2 regions of the Paenibacillus sepulcri genome follow, and region 1 is predicted to be linked to the other one. Evidence: riboswitches for the same ligand, from Rfam matches in the RefSeq annotation. Region 1 holds a riboswitch; the other holds the start of a gene.
What was found. A riboswitch is a leader RNA that binds a small molecule or an ion and turns the genes downstream of it on or off. The one in region 1 is predicted to bind cyclic di-AMP.
Positions count from the first base shown of each region.

Region 2: it holds a riboswitch for cyclic di-AMP, as region 1 does, so the genes downstream of both, ACFOLF_RS09680 (TrkH family potassium uptake protein) here and ACFOLF_RS17775 (3D domain-containing protein) in region 1, are expected to answer to the same signal.

Region 1 is NZ_JBHRUP010000001.1:4,012,752-4,020,419, reverse strand. It holds gene ACFOLF_RS17805 (initiation-control protein YabA) at 1-269, shown strand, start outside; gene ACFOLF_RS17800 (tRNA1(Val) (adenine(37)-N6)-methyltransferase) at 416-1,198, shown strand; gene rsmI (16S rRNA (cytidine(1402)-2'-O)-methyltransferase) at 1,195-2,094, shown strand; gene ACFOLF_RS17790 (AbrB/MazE/SpoVT family DNA-binding domain-containing protein) at 2,236-2,490, opposite strand; gene ACFOLF_RS17785 (HD domain-containing protein) at 2,765-4,075, shown strand; gene ACFOLF_RS17780 (TatD family hydrolase) at 4,095-4,874, shown strand; cyclic di-AMP (ydaO/yuaA leader) riboswitch at 5,047-5,249, shown strand; gene ACFOLF_RS17775 (3D domain-containing protein) at 5,489-6,637, shown strand; gene rnmV (ribonuclease M5) at 6,768-7,340, shown strand; gene rsmA (16S rRNA (adenine(1518)-N(6)/adenine(1519)-N(6))-dimethyltransferase RsmA) at 7,341-7,668, shown strand, end outside.
Region 2 is NZ_JBHRUP010000001.1:2,195,690-2,203,357, reverse strand. It holds gene ACFOLF_RS09685 (CPBP family intramembrane glutamic endopeptidase) at 1-1,090, opposite strand, end outside; cyclic di-AMP (ydaO/yuaA leader) riboswitch at 1,334-1,536, shown strand; gene ACFOLF_RS09680 (TrkH family potassium uptake protein) at 1,615-2,967, shown strand; gene ACFOLF_RS09675 (potassium channel family protein) at 2,984-3,646, shown strand; gene ACFOLF_RS09670 (cation:proton antiporter) at 3,695-4,936, shown strand; gene ACFOLF_RS09665 (LysR family transcriptional regulator) at 5,046-5,948, opposite strand; gene ACFOLF_RS09660 (succinate dehydrogenase cytochrome b558 subunit) at 6,169-6,840, shown strand; gene sdhA (succinate dehydrogenase flavoprotein subunit) at 6,865-7,668, shown strand, end outside.

The sequences.
Region 1 (7,668 bases):
AGAATCAGCAGCTGCGCAAGATATTTAAGCGCGAAACGGCGATTCTCTCCGCTCACGTAGAGCCGGAGGCTGCTGTTGCTGCCGACGATCAGGGAACTGTAGAACTGCCTCCTCATATGCCCTTGGACCAAGCGGCAGCTGTCGGCGAGGGCTACGACAATCTTGCCCGTCTTTATCATGAAGGATTTCACATTTGCAACTTGTACTATGGGCATTTGCGTACGGAGGGTGACTGTTTGTTCTGTCTATCCTTTCTGAATAAGGAATGATTACACAACAAGACCCGGCTTCCCGGGTCTTGTTTGTTTTATGTCCCGAGAACACGGATTAACGATATTCCTTCCTGGATTATACCGGGATGTCAGAAAGGCTTGCAGCGGGTAATAATAAGGGAAGAAATGAGGGTATCATGCACGTGTCTAATCCATTTAATGAAGGAACACTGAAATCGAATGAGCGGCTGGATGATTTGTTGACCCATCAGCTGCACATCATCCAAAGCCGGGATGTGTTCAGTTTCTCTATGGATGCGGTTCTGCTGGCGAGATTCGCCGGGGTCCCGCCACGGGGAAAAATACTGGATTTATGTACCGGAAATGGAGTTATTCCTCTGTTGTTATCTACGCGCACCAAGGCGGCTATCACGGGCGTTGAGATTCAACCCCGCCTTGCGGATATGGCCAGGAGAAGTGTGGTATGGAACAAGCTGGAGCACCAGATTCACATTCACGAAGGCGATCTTCGTTATTATATAGAACATAGCGGTTATGGCAGCTTCGATGCGATTACGGTCAATCCTCCTTACATGCCGGTGGGAATTGGCGAGCGGAATGAGAATGAATACGTTGCGAATGCCAGGCATGAATTAAACGGGACTTTGGATGATATTGTTGCCGCTTGCGCCAAGCTGGTCCGGACCGGCGGACGTGTATCCATGGTGCATCGGCCGTCGAGATTGATTGAGATTACGCAAACGCTTCGAAAATGGAAATTGGAGACCAAGCGGATCCGCTTCGTCCATCCACATGTGGAGGCAGAGGCGAATATGGTGCTGATTGAAGCGGTACGCGACGGCAGGCCCGATGTTAAGCTTCTGGCGCCTTTAATCGTTTACAACAGCCAACGTCAATATAATGAAGAGATCATGCAGATCTATTATGGAAATCATCAGCCGGAAACGAGGATCGAGCCAACATGAAAGTTCAGCAAAGCTTTACGAAAGCGAAAGATCAAGAGAGCAAGAAAGCGGGTACGCTCTATTTGGTGGCAACGCCGATTGGAAATCTGGAAGACATAACTCTTCGTGCGATCCGCACGTTGAAGGAAGTCGATCTGATTGCGGCGGAGGATACCAGGCAGACACGCAAGCTTCTGACTCATTTTGAAATCCCGACCAGGCTGGTAAGTTATCATGAGCATAATAAGTCGGCAAGCGGCAGCGAGCTTATTCGCCTTCTCTCTGAGGGACTCTCGATTGCACTGGTGAGCGATGCGGGGCTTCCCGCCATTTCTGATCCGGGTGCAGAGCTGGTAGTAGCGGCAGCTGAGCAGGAAATCGCGGTTGTTCCCATACCAGGGGCAAACGCGGCGCTGTCGGCACTTATCATATCCGGCCTGCCTACAGACAGATTCCTGTTTACAGGATTCCCCCCGCGCGAGCGCAAAGCACTGCAGGAGTGGCTGCAGCAGCTGAGGAAACAGGATGCGACTATCATCTGCTATGAATCGCCTCATCGGGTGGCCAAAACCCTCACGGCTATGCTGGAGCTATGGGGCGACCGTGACGTAGCTATGGTGCGGGAGCTCACGAAACGATTTGAGGAGGCGGCGAGAGGGACAATATCGGAATGTCTGGCTTGGCTCAGTGAACATCCGCCGCTTGGCGAGTACTGCCTGGTCGTTGCCGGAGCCAATGCATCGGATGCGAAAGATCTGGAGGGGGATGACAAGCCCTGGTGGACGGAGCTGAGTCTGGAGGAGCATGTAAGTCGTTATGAAGGGCAGAATCTGGATCGGAAAGAGGCCATCAAGCTGACCGCGGTTGATCGAGGGTTGGCAAAACGCGACGTATATAATGAAATCATGCGAAAGTGAATGCCGTTTCTTTCTTGGAGCCATAAAAAAAAGGACCTTCCTGATAAGCAAACTCAGGAAGGCAAGGAGTATTAAAAAGGTTAGAATTAACAAATGTAAGTTGATTAATTATATTATAACGCATGATTCCGGTTTTGTCTCTTATTTTGTTACAGGAGTTGGCATTTCGGATAAACAAGCGTTACATACAATTTTTCCCTTGAAGTAAGTGACATTCTCGGCATTACCGCAGAAGATACAAGCGGGCTCGTATTTTTTCAGCATAATGCGTTCGCCGTCCACATAAATTTCCAGGGCATCTTTTTCACCGATGCCAAGCGTACGGCGCAGTTCAATGGGGATTACAACACGTCCGAGCTCATCCACTTTACGCACAATACCTGTTGATTTCATCATAATCTATCCCGTGCTCCTCTCAAAATACTTATTTCGTCATTTTTCGACAAAGTTCTATTAATTCTTGTTTTTATAATACCAACGTTTCCCATAATAGTCAACCTTGATTCTGCTTGCAAATACGCCGTTTTTCTCCGTTTTATCCATAAGGATAGGGTGTATAGCCTTACATAAATCATACAACGATACTGACTATTTGGTAATGCGTTTACGACACAATTCGACACATTAAAAAGAAATTATGTCGAATAATTGAATATCGGAGGGGAAAAAGATGAATCCTAGACATCATTCGCTAGCCGAGGAGAAAGTATTTAAAGATCCGGTTCATAAATATATTTATGTGCAGGATGAGACGATATGGAATCTCATTAATACGAGGGAATTTCAGCGTCTGCGGCGAATTCGTCAGCTCGGTACATCTTATTTGACCTTTCACGGGGCGGAGCACAGCCGCTTCTCGCACTCACTGGGCGTTTATGAAATAACCAGAAAAATCATTTCCCAATTTGAACGGGGTGGTTATACGGACTGGCCCAGGGAAGAGAGGCTTGTGACGTTATGCGCCGCTCTGCTGCACGATGTGGGTCATGGTCCCTTCTCGCATTCCATTGAGCAGGTGTTTGATACTGATCATGAGGAATGGACATGCCGTATATTACTGGAGAATACTGAAATTAACCAGGTTCTCCGCGAGTGCGACCCCTCCCTGCCGGAACGGGTGGCGGCTGTCATCTGCAAAACGTACAATCAACCGATTGTGGTCAGCCTCATATCCAGCCAGATGGACGCGGACCGTATGGATTACCTGCTGCGCGATGCATACTATACAGGCGTCAATTACGGAACCTTCGATCTGGAACGCATTCTTCGCGTTCTAAGGCCGTATCAGGGACGAATTGTTGTAAAAGAGAGTGGAATGCACGCCGTTGAGGATTATCTGATGTCCCGCTACCAAATGTATTGGCAGGTTTATTTTCACCCGGTCACCCGGAGCTCGGAAATTATACTTCGACAAATATTTCGCAGAGCGCGCGAGCTTTATGGGGGCGGGTATGCTTTCTCATGGATGATCGAACCGCTCCGGCATCTGATGGAAGGTACGCTGGATGTGGAGAACTATCTCCTGCTGGACGAAGCCATGGCTCAAACAGCCTTTACGCAGTGGTTGAAGGAGGAGGATTCTCTGCTGGCAGAATTATGCACCCGATTCCTAAACCGAAAACTATATAAATACATAACCATGGACAATGCCGATGAAAAGCTTTGGCAGGAAATTCGTGAACAATTCCAATCGATCGGTCTGAATCCGGACTATCATCTGGAAATCGACTTTCCCTACGATATGCCGTATGATGTATACCGTCTGGGGCATGATTTCATGGACAAGGATGAACGTCCGCCGATTCTGCTTCTGGGGCAGGATGACCGCTTGTCTGAAATCTCCAGAAAGTCGGATATCATCCGCTCGATTACCGGAATTCATCAGGGCAAATATCATCTGTATTACCCCGAAGAGCCTTTACTTGAATCGGCCCATCTGTTGTCGCCGCATATCCGCGAACGATTCGGGCTCTTATTATAGAAGGGAGATCAACTTGCTTATGTTAATCGACACGCATACCCATCTGGATTCGAAACAATTCGACGAAGACCGCGCGGAAGTGATCGAACGGGCCCGTGCTGCCGGGATCTCGAGAATTATAAATATCGGCTTCGACCGGGAGACCATTCCCACGACAATGGCTCTGGCGGAGCAATATGATTTTATCTATGCGATTGTAGGCTGGCACCCTGTTGAAAGCATTCATATGCTGCCCGGGGACCTGGACTGGATTGCATCGCTTTGCGATCATCCCAAGGTTGTCGGAATCGGCGAAATAGGCTTGGATTATCACTGGGATACGTCTCCGAAGGACGTTCAGCAGCGTGTTTTCCGGGAGCAGATCCAACTTGCGCGGCAGAAGAAGATGCCCATTTCGATTCATAACCGGGAGGCGCATGAGGACGTGCTTCATATACTGAAAGAGGAGAATGCCAAAGATGTGGGCGGGGTCATGCACTGCTTCTCAGGCAGCTGGGAGACGGCGAAACAATGCCTTGACATGAATTTCTATATTTCGTTCGGTGGACCGCTCACATTCAAGAACGCGCGTGTTCCCAAAGAGGTGCTTGCACAGGTGCCGCTTGACCGTATTTTGATCGAGACCGATGCTCCTTATTTAGCTCCCCACCCCTATAGGGGGAAACGAAACGAGTCCGCTTTTGTCCGTCTTGTAGCAGAAACGGTTGCCGAAATTAGAGGGAAATCTGTAGAAGAAATCTCGAAAATTACGACAGAGAATGCTCAGAATTGTTTTGCTTTTAAAGAAAAAGGGCTATAAGAGGCAGCAATCAAGACATTTCGAGTGAAAAAACTAATTTTGAGTCAGTAAATTGGCAGTTTTTCACGTGATTTTCCTTAAAATTCGTTAAAATCGCGATTAATCTCTTCTTTACAATGAGCAGCAAAAGGCGGTATCATTCATCTCAGAGCTTCAAAACTTGCATTCCTTTTCCAAAATATCGCTTAATCTCCGAAGTCGGAGAGCGGGGGAACCAAACATTGATACACTTCGTATCGGACGAAGGGCAGTAAATGTTGAATTCTTCTTGGGGTGAATTTTATGGAAGCATGTGGTAGACATGCCAGCCATGAATAGGGCGACTCTCTCGCCCGAATCCGACAGCTAACCTCGCCAGCGTAATAGTGTTATAAGAGAGATCAACCTCGTGCATTTAATCCATGTCCCGTCGTCATCTGGGAAGCCACGAAACAGATCCTCTGTCGTCGTCGGCTTCTTTTATTTTGAATATTGCGTAAAAAGACGACATAGGGTTTACCATGGAGGTCGAGGTTGGAACGAGGAGTGGCGTGCAATCACGCCAACAAAAACAATAGAACCGTCAAAGGCAATCATGTAACTAGGCGGCGGGGCTATGAAGGAGGACCGAAGAAGTGGGCGCACTCCAGCTTAAGGATACCCATGGTAAACGATCATCCAGCATGTCTTTCGCATTGCGATGGAAGCATGAGAACGTGCGTTTAATATTACTGAGCGCTCTGATCTCAATCGCTATGACTTTCATGTTTCTGGTGTTGTTGTACGGAACGGCTGACAAGCACGTCTCCGTAGTAGTGAACGGACAAGAAACCATTGTTTCGACAAAACAATGGGTCCTTCAACGCCTACTGGATGAACAAGCCATCACGATAGGGCAGTATGACAAGGTGTCCTTACCTCTTAACGGGGGAATAAAGGACGGCGACCGCATCGTCATTGACCAAGCGGTACCGGTCCATGTGAAGGCAGACGGCAAGGTAAGAACGTTGTACACGACAGAAAGAACGGTTAAGGCAGTGATCGATCAATCGGACATACTGATACGCAGTCAAGATAAAGTTTGGCCTGCCCTGGAGGACAGAGTAAAGTCCAACATGAGTGTCACGGTCACACGGATCGAGAAGAAAATTTCGGAGAAGGCTTATACCGTTCCCTTTTCGGTCGTGAAGAAGGAAGACCCCAAGCTTGAGCAGGGCAAACAGAAGCTTATTCAAAACGGCAATGAAGGCAAAGTAGTCAAACAGTTTGAGAACGTATATGCGGACGGGGTGCTTGTGTCCCAGACTATGGTTACCAAGCTGACGAAAGCGGAGTCGGTCGATAAAGTGGTGGCGGTGGGTACCAAGAAGCCGGAAACGAATGTAGTTACGCTCTCAGCGAAGGCGGGCTCTTCTACAGTAACGACCAAGCGGGGCGACAAGCTGAAGCCTAAACAGATATTGAAGAATGTAACGCTGACTGCATATGCTGCGGGCGTTTCATCAACGGGCAAGTCAAAGAGTCATCCGCAATATGGGATAACGGCATCAGGTGCGACGGTTCAAGAGGGCAGAACTATCGCGGTTGACCCGAAGGTTATTCCTATCGGCTGGTGGGTCTACATTGAGGGTATCGGTTTCCGCAGAGCGGAAGATACGGGCAGTGCCGTCAAAGGCAAAAAAATCGATGTTTATTTTGAAAGTGAGTCTTATGCTGAGAAGTTTGGTCTCAAACGAGGATACACGGTTTATGTGCTCGGGCCGAATAAGCCGGAGGCAATTTAACCTTGGGACCTAACTCCCTTAATAAGGGTTTACCTCATTCATATCGTATTTTAAACATAAATATGCCATTATAAGGAGGGGCGATTGCCTCTTCTTTTGTATGTTTGTCTGAAGGGAATGGATGGACGGCATGATTAAGGAAATAATCGTAGTTGAGGGCAAGGACGATACCGTGGCCATCAAGCGGGCAGTTGAAGCGGAAACGATCGAAACCGGCGGTTCGGCTATCGGAGCGGATGTTTTGCGCAGGGTGGAGCTCGCACAGCAGCGCCGCGGAGTTATTTTATTTACAGATCCGGATCATGCAGGGGAGCGCATCCGTAAAATTGTTGCGCAGCGTGTGCCCGGCTGCAAGCATGCTTTTCTCCCCCAGGAGGATGCAAGCTACAAGGGGGATATCGGCGTCGAGAACGCCTCGCCCGAAGCGATTCGAAGAGCGCTCGCCAATGTGCGTACGGAAGCGGGCAACGGCGAAGGGACAAGCCAGCCCGAGATCACCTGGGACGATCTTATGCGGGCAGGTCTTCTTGTGCACGCGAACGCTTCAGAGAGGCGTCTAAAGATGGGCAATTTGCTCGGCATCGGCTATGCGAACGGCAAGCAGTTTTTTAAGCGTTGCTCCATGTTCCGAATTACGCGCGAGGAATTTGAGCTGGCATTGACAGCGATGGAGCAAGAGAGCAGCGAAAGGGGCAAGTCTTGAATGAGTGGTCCAAACGTGCATGAGGATGTAGCTTCGCCAAGACGCACACGCGACATCATTGCCAAATACGGATTTTCCTTCAAAAAAAGTCTGGGACAAAATTTTCTGATTGATCAAAATATATTGGAAAAAATCGTATCGGCAGCAGGGCTGGACGAAACAAAAGGAGCTCTGGAGATCGGGCCGGGCATCGGAGCCTTGACCCAGCAGCTTGCCGAGCAGGCCGGGCGCGTTGCCGCAGTGGAAATCGACAACAGGCTTATTCCGATTCTAAGGGATGTGCTCGCTGATCGCTCTAATGTTCATGTTGTGCATGGAGATGTGCTGA
Region 2 (7,668 bases), 1.8 Mb from region 1:
AAGCAATCAGATATCCGAGCCACATGCTGCGCCATACATGATCGCCATAACCCTCTTCGCCCATTCGCGGCCACATACGTTTGCCCATTGAGTTCCACAGGGCGTCGCCGCCGACAAGGGAGAAATAAACGGCAATGCCCATCACAATCGTGACGACACAGGTAATGCCGACATTAATGGCCGCGTAGGCCATCGCATTAGGGTCCTCGCCGGCGCTCGCCAGCAGACCGTCCATGAGATTGAAGTCATTCGCCAAATACATGACGAGGAACAGCAGAGTCAGTACAATACCGCGTGTAAACGAGGAATGCTTGCGGTAAAGCGCGGCATAGACGATTGCAATGACGAACAGGACAAAGGAAAGCAGAATGCTGCCGAGCAGGGACAGGAAAGAAGCAAGCTTCTGCTGAACCTGGACATAGCTCGAATAACTGGCCGGAACCGTGAAGCCGGGCTTGTATTCGGCAATGATGAGCGCTCCATCGCTTGTTTTCTCTGTTCTCATCGCAAGCATCAGCTGCGATTCTCCGATCGTATAGCCGTTAACCTTGTACGAGATCCTGCCTGTTTCCGGGTCTGCCTTGGTCATGCTTAGTTCATTCGCTTTAAATCCTTGGGAGACGGCATATTTCATAGCAGCGTCGCTAATCTGGGTTGCTTGCGGTATAGTGGTATGGATCTCCTTGTATTGGTTCCAGCCGACGACCTTGGCATCCTGCATATGCACATAAATAAAAATCTGGCTGCCGTCAGGCATCGCCGCCGTGACCTGGAAAGTGTCGGTGGGGAAGCGGCTGTCATACTTTTTGTCATAGGTGTCGGTCTGCTTCTCCTTGGACAGATAACCGTAAAGCATCGAATCGGATTGGTGAACCGCATGAATGCTCTCCGGCAGCTGCTTGAATTGCTGCAGGGCAAAATCCTCAGAAATCTGCTCGGCTTTGCTTTTGGCGATTACCTTCTTGCTGCCCGAGTCAAAAAAAGACTCCGAGGTTTGCGGTACAACTTGTACGAGCAAATAAATAATAATGCCAATAACACCTAACCATGCATAGAATTTCCAGTTGGGCCGCAGCTGATAATCATTCATGTTTGCACCTCTAATCTCAATATACAAGCAGTAAACCGCATACATCTACCTTATCATAGTTGTCTCGATAATATCCATGCGAATACTCGCAAATACGTTTTGTGGTCGAGTTAAATGGACAATAATGAACAGGATGTGCCGATTTGGGCCCGAGGGTCGTCTTTTTTGCCTGAAAACGGTTCCTTTCCTCCTTAATTGTCGTTTGTTTTTTCCAGAACAATGCAATTATAATGTGTATCAATTGCATATGATAAGCCGAATTTCGAAATGAAAACGGGGGAACCATACAGCTGTCTTGAACGGGTCGCTTAAGCTTATGCGATTTCATTAAAGGACAGCACGGGGTGAATTTCAACAAGCAGCGTAATTTTGAACTGCTTGTGAATAGGGCAGCTGTTCAAGCCCGAATCCGTCAGCTAACCTCGCAGGCTTCGTGGAACAGGACTCAAACGCATTGGCACTTGGGCTTCCAGTGCTTTTTTTGTGCGCGCAAATCAGCCAGGAGGGGTGGGACAAATCCTACGATGCTATCTTTTTTCAATATTTCCAAATGGTCGCCGCCCCGTATATTAGTAACGGGCTTTGCGTTCATTATTTTGCTTGGAGGCTTGCTGCTCTCCATGCCCTTCGCCTCGCGGGAGGGCTTGCCGACGCCATTTATCGACGCGGTATTTACAGCAACAACGGCAACGTGCGTGACGGGCCTCGTGACTGTGGATACTGGCAGCCACTATTCGGTTCCCGGCCAAATCATTATTATGATGCTGATTCAGCTTGGCGGTCTCGGCTTTATGACCATGGCCACTTTGTTTGCTCTTGTTCTGCGCAAGCGAATATCCCTGAAGGAACGGCTCATTCTGCAGGAGGCGATGAACCAGACCAGCATGGAAGGCATTGTGCGTCTCATACGCAAAGTGATTTTGTACTCATTGACCATTGAACTCGTTGGCGCTGTCCTTTTTGCCATCCGCTGGTCGTTTGACATGCCGCTTGGCAAGGCAGTTTATTTTGGCATTTTTCACGCGATTTCATTCTTTAATAATGCGGGCATCGATTTATTCGGCCAGTTCGGGGTTCCGTATGTAAGCCTTACGGAGTATGTTGATGATCCTTTGGTCAATATCGTGACGATGCTGCTGATCATAACAGGCGGGATCGGTTTTATTGTTATCTCGGATCTCGTTGAATATCGCAATAATAAGAAACTTTCGCTTCATTCCAAAGTAGTACTGTCTATGACCGGCTTTCTGATTGTATTCGGAACGGTTGTTGTTTTTATATTCGAGTTCACCAATGCCAGGACACTCGGTTCCCTTCATTGGGGCGGCAAAATATTGGCCTCCTTCTTCCAGTCGGTTACTCCGCGTACAGCAGGCGCCAATACGCTTGACCTTGCCTCGCTCAGGCAGGCCACGCAGTTCCTGACCATTATCCTGATGTTCATCGGCGCTTCGCCGGGTTCTACCGGGGGCGGAATCAAGACCACAACCTTCACGACTCTAATCGGTGCGGTTATTGCCATGATCCGGGGCAGGGAAGATATTGTGCTGTTTCGCTACCGTCTTGCCCGTGAGCGCATTTTCAAAGCATTGACCATTACCTTGTTATCGCTTTCCCTTGTCATTGTCGTCACCATGGTGCTCTCCACGACTGAGGATCAGGCCTTCTTGAAAATCCTGTTCGAGACTACCTCAGCCTTCGGGACAGTAGGCTTGACGCTGGGCATTACACCGGAGCTCTCAACGGTCGGCAAGATTATTATCTGCTTGACCATGTTTGCCGGCAGGCTGGGTCCTCTGACACTCGCCTATGCGCTTGGGCCGCGTGCGGAGAAAGAATTATATCGTCATCCGGAAGGCAAAATTATTATTGGATAGGGGAAATTATTACACGATGAAGAATCATCAGTTCGTCATTATCGGACTTGGCCGCTTCGGTTCAAGTTTGGCCAGGGAATTAGTGGAGCTTGGATATGAAGTGCTCGGCATTGATAAGGACGAGGAAGCCGTTCAGGATATGAGTCAGCATCTGACGCATACCGTCGTGGCGGAATCAACGGACGAGGAAGTGCTGCGGTCGCTTGGCGTACGCAATTTTGACTGTGGTGTTGTCGCTATCGGCGATGATATTCAAGCGAGCATTCTGACGACTATTTTGCTTAAGGACCTGGGCGTGAAGAAGGTCGTGGCCAAGGCGATGAGCGAGCTGCATGGTCGGGTATTGGAGAAAATCGGGGTGGACCGCGTAGTCTATCCGGAGCGGGATATGGGCATTCGTGTCGCGCATCAGCTGGTGTCGCCTAATCTGCTTGATTATATTGAATTATCAAAGGATTATACAATTGCCGAGCTGGCGGTGCCAAAATGTCTTAACGGCGTATCCCTGCAGGATCTTAATCCCAGAGCCAAATTCGGCTGCAGCATTGTTGCAATCAATAAACCCAGGGGAATCATTATTGCTCCTACTGCAACCGATGTGCTCGCTGAGAAGGATGTCATGGTTGTCATCGGGACCAATCAACAGATTGAACAATTCGAGGAGTCCGTTACCCGTTAGGGGGAAATCAGCGACTGCTTCATTATGAAACGGGCGTGAAAGCGGCAAATGGAGACATCAACTACAGAAACAATTCATCACTTGTTTTTACTGCTGCTCACGATTGTGACGGCTGGCATGATCGCAGGGACGCTGGCATCCAGACTGCGGCTGCCGGATGTTGCCATGTATATAATCGTGGGAATGGCAATCGGGCAGGGTTTCCACTGGATTAATGAGTCAAGCAGCTCGCTGATTAATCAATTGATCCTTGTAGCCGGTTCTTCCATCATTTTGTTCGACGGCGGGAGAAATATCGGTTTGAAGGGTCTGAAGCAGGTGGGCTGGACGGTTGGTCTGCTCAGCGTACCCGGCGTGCTGATAACGGTTGGCATTGTCGGGGCGGCGGTACATTTGCTGTTTGGCATTGATTGGCTGTATGCGCTGCTTGCCGCATCGGTCATCGCTTCCACAGACCCTGCTTCTATCATACCTGTGTTCCGGCAAGTGACAATTCGTAATCGGGTACGCGAAACGGTTGAGAGTGAATCAGCCTTTAATGATGCGACAGGATCGATTATTACGTTCGCTCTCCTGAGTGCGGCTGTAGGAGATTCGGCGCTTTCTGCCGGCGTCATTACCTGGGATTTTATCCGGACGGCATTCGGCGGCATTGCCGTTGGATTGGCTTTGGGGATTATTATAGTCGGTCTGGTTGCCCACATCCGCATTGGTGTGCTGCGCGATTACACAACCATCGCCATGATCGCTACTGCGCTTGGCGCGTATCTGATTGGCGACATGCTGCATGTGAGCGGATTTATGGCTACCTTTGTAGCGGGACTGATCTGGGGGAATTCGAAATCCTTCGGAATGGATATGGCGGACAAAAAGGAAGAGATCAATCATTTTTCCGATAATATAACCGTTATTATGCGGATGCTGATCTTTATCCTGCTCGGCAGCCAGGTGGATTTCAGGCTGCTGGCCGATTATTGGTGGCAGAGCCTGCTTGCGGTGCTTGTGCTGATGGTCATTGCCCGTCCTGCGACCGTGCTTGCTTCCGCGCTGCCGGACCGCAAGTCACGGTGGAGCCTGAAGGAAATGACCTTCATGATGTGGGTGCGGGAGACTGGCGTCATACCGGCCGCTTTATCCGGCATGCTGGCGGGAATGGGGGTCAAGCACGCCGATATTATTGCATCGGTAACCTTTATGGCCATTATGCTGACGATTCTGGTACAGGCCAGCACCACAGCCTGGGTGGCCCGAAAGCTCGGAATGGATTCGGAAGCGGAAATTGGCAAATAATAAGGAGAGGGCGCTGAAGCTGCCCTTCTCCTTTTGTTTTTATTTAACTTATTGGCCAGGTGCTTTCCACGATCTTTGTTCTATATTATCGCAGGACATCGGGGCAGCATCAGCCGTTTCTTCGCGGATTGTAGAGCTTGGCAATCTCATCAATCCATAAGCGGACGGCAGGACTCAAGCTGTCCGTCTCGGCATGAATCAGGGATGTGGTGCGCTTGGATTCCTTGAGCTCGCGGATCGTGACACTGATCAGGTCATTGTCGCTCAGCATCTGCTCGCGCAAATATGATTTGGGCAGAAGCGTTCCGGCGCGGCATGTGTGGAGCAGGCGCAATATCGCTTCGAAGGAGTCAATTTCCATTCTGACGTCGGGCAGGAGATGATATTTTTCAAACAGCTCGTCCGTAAGAATACGGTACCAGGTGCCTTTGGAGAACAGGATCATCGGCATGCCGTTCAAATCGCCAATGACGGGCTCGCCCTTGTCCATCACAAAATGATTGCGCGGCAGCACCAGCACAAGGTGATCCTCGAACAGGGGGACGCAGCGCAGCCCCGGATCGTCGATTTGGGAGGCGACAATGCCCAGATCCGCTTTGCGGTCGCGGACAAGCGAAACGATCTCATGCGTTTTGCCGGTGATGGCCTTGATGTCCAGCTCCGAGCTTTGCTGCGTCAGCGCCTGAATCAGATCAGGCAGCGTCGTCTGCAGGGTGGTCAGGCTCGCGCCGATCGTCAGGGAGGAGCGGCCCGCAGTCTTGTATTCGGCAAGCATCTTCAGGAACCGCAGATGCTGCTGTCTGGTCTCGATGGCGTAATCATAGGTAAGCCGGCCGATCCGCGTCAGCTCCAATCTTTTGCCGACCCGCTTGAACAGCTCGACTCCCAAGTCCTGCTCAAGCTTGGAAATTTTCCGCGACAGAGCGGGCTGGGATAAATTAAGCGCGGTTGAAGCCTTGTTCATGCTGGATTGCTCCACAATGATGGCAAACACATTCAATTCTTCAAGCATTCCCTCAACCCTTTCCTTACATATGTGTATTTGTTATAAGTTTTAATGAATAATAAGCAATTCCATTATAAGTGTAAAAGGAGTATTATGTGAACTGTGAATAAAATGTGTCATGCTAATTGTTGACGCATAATTGGGCGGGAGTTACAATGGAGAATGGTTTTGGCGAAGATTGGCGAATGTTAGCAACTCACAGTTGCGAAAGGAGAACGCACACGTTATGAAAGGAAATTCGTATTTATCGCGCAAGATTCACTCCTTGCTTGGAGTGATACCGCTCAGCTTGTTCATTGTTGAACATATGCTGACCAATTATGCAGCTTTTGAGGGCGGCCCGCAGGGATTTAAGGACAGTGTCAAGTTTCTGAATGACCTGCCGCTTGTTTTCTTCCTGGAGCTGTTCGGCATCTGGCTGCCGCTGCTGTTCCATGGCGTGTACGGCCTGTACGTTGCGTACCAGTCCAATATTAACACCGGGCGGTTTCAGTATGGACGCAACTGGGCGTTTGCGGCACAACGGATTTCGGGGGTTATCACATTTATCTTCGTTTTCTGGCATTTGTATCAAACGCGCTACCAGGTTATGATCGGCGAAGTCACTCATGAACAGCTGGGCGGTCTGATGCACGATATTACCAACAACGGCTTCTATCTTGTTTTTTACATTATCGGCGTCGTTGCGGCGACATTCCATTTCAGCAACGGGATGTGGGCTTTCCTTGTGAGTTGGGGCATTACGGTCGGACCTCGTGCGCAGCGCATCTCCTCCAGAATATGGATGGGTGTATTCGTTCTCGTATCGCTGTTGTTTCTGCTGTCGCTCTTCTCCTTCCGTGGGGATGAGTTCAAGGAAGCGGCTTCTCTTGCTTCATATATGACGAATCTCGTTTAGCTTTAGGACAAGGAGCGAATAAATATGGCTAAGAATAAAGTTATTGTCGTCGGAGGCGGACTCGCCGGTCTGATGGCTACAATTAAAGCGGCGGAAGCCGGACTTCATGTCGATCTCTTCTCGGTTGTTCCTGTTAAACGGTCTCACTCCGTATGCGCGCAGGGCGGTATTAACGGCGCGGTGAATACGAAAGGGGAGGGAGACTCCACCTGGGAGCATTTTGACGATACGGTATACGGCGGCGACTTCCTTGCGAACCAACCGCCGGTTAAAGCGATGTGCGATGCGGCGCCGGGTATTATCCACTTGATGGACCGGATGGGCGTTATGTTCAACCGTACACCTGAGGGACTGCTGGATTTCCGCCGTTTTGGCGGCACCCAGTATCACCGCACGGCTTTCGCAGGCGCAACAACCGGCCAACAGCTGCTGTATGCGCTGGATGAGCAGGTGCGCCGCTGGGAAACAGCCGGGCTCGTTACGAAATTCGAACACTGGGAATTCATGGGCGCCGTATTAGATGACGATGGCGTCTGCCGCGGCATAACCGCGCAGGATCTGCGCTCCATGGAAGTGCATACCATTGCGGGCGATGCGGTTATTCTGGCATCCGGCGGCCCAGGCATCATTTTCGGCAAAACGACCAACTCGGTCATCAACACAGGTACCGCAGCAAGCGCTGTGTATCAGCAGGGCGTGCATTACGCCAACGGCGAATTTATCCAGATCCATCCCACAGCCATCCCCGGCGATGACAAGCTGCGCCTGATGTCGGAATCGGCCCGCGGCGAAGGCGGCCGGATCTGGACCTATAAAGATGGCAAGCCG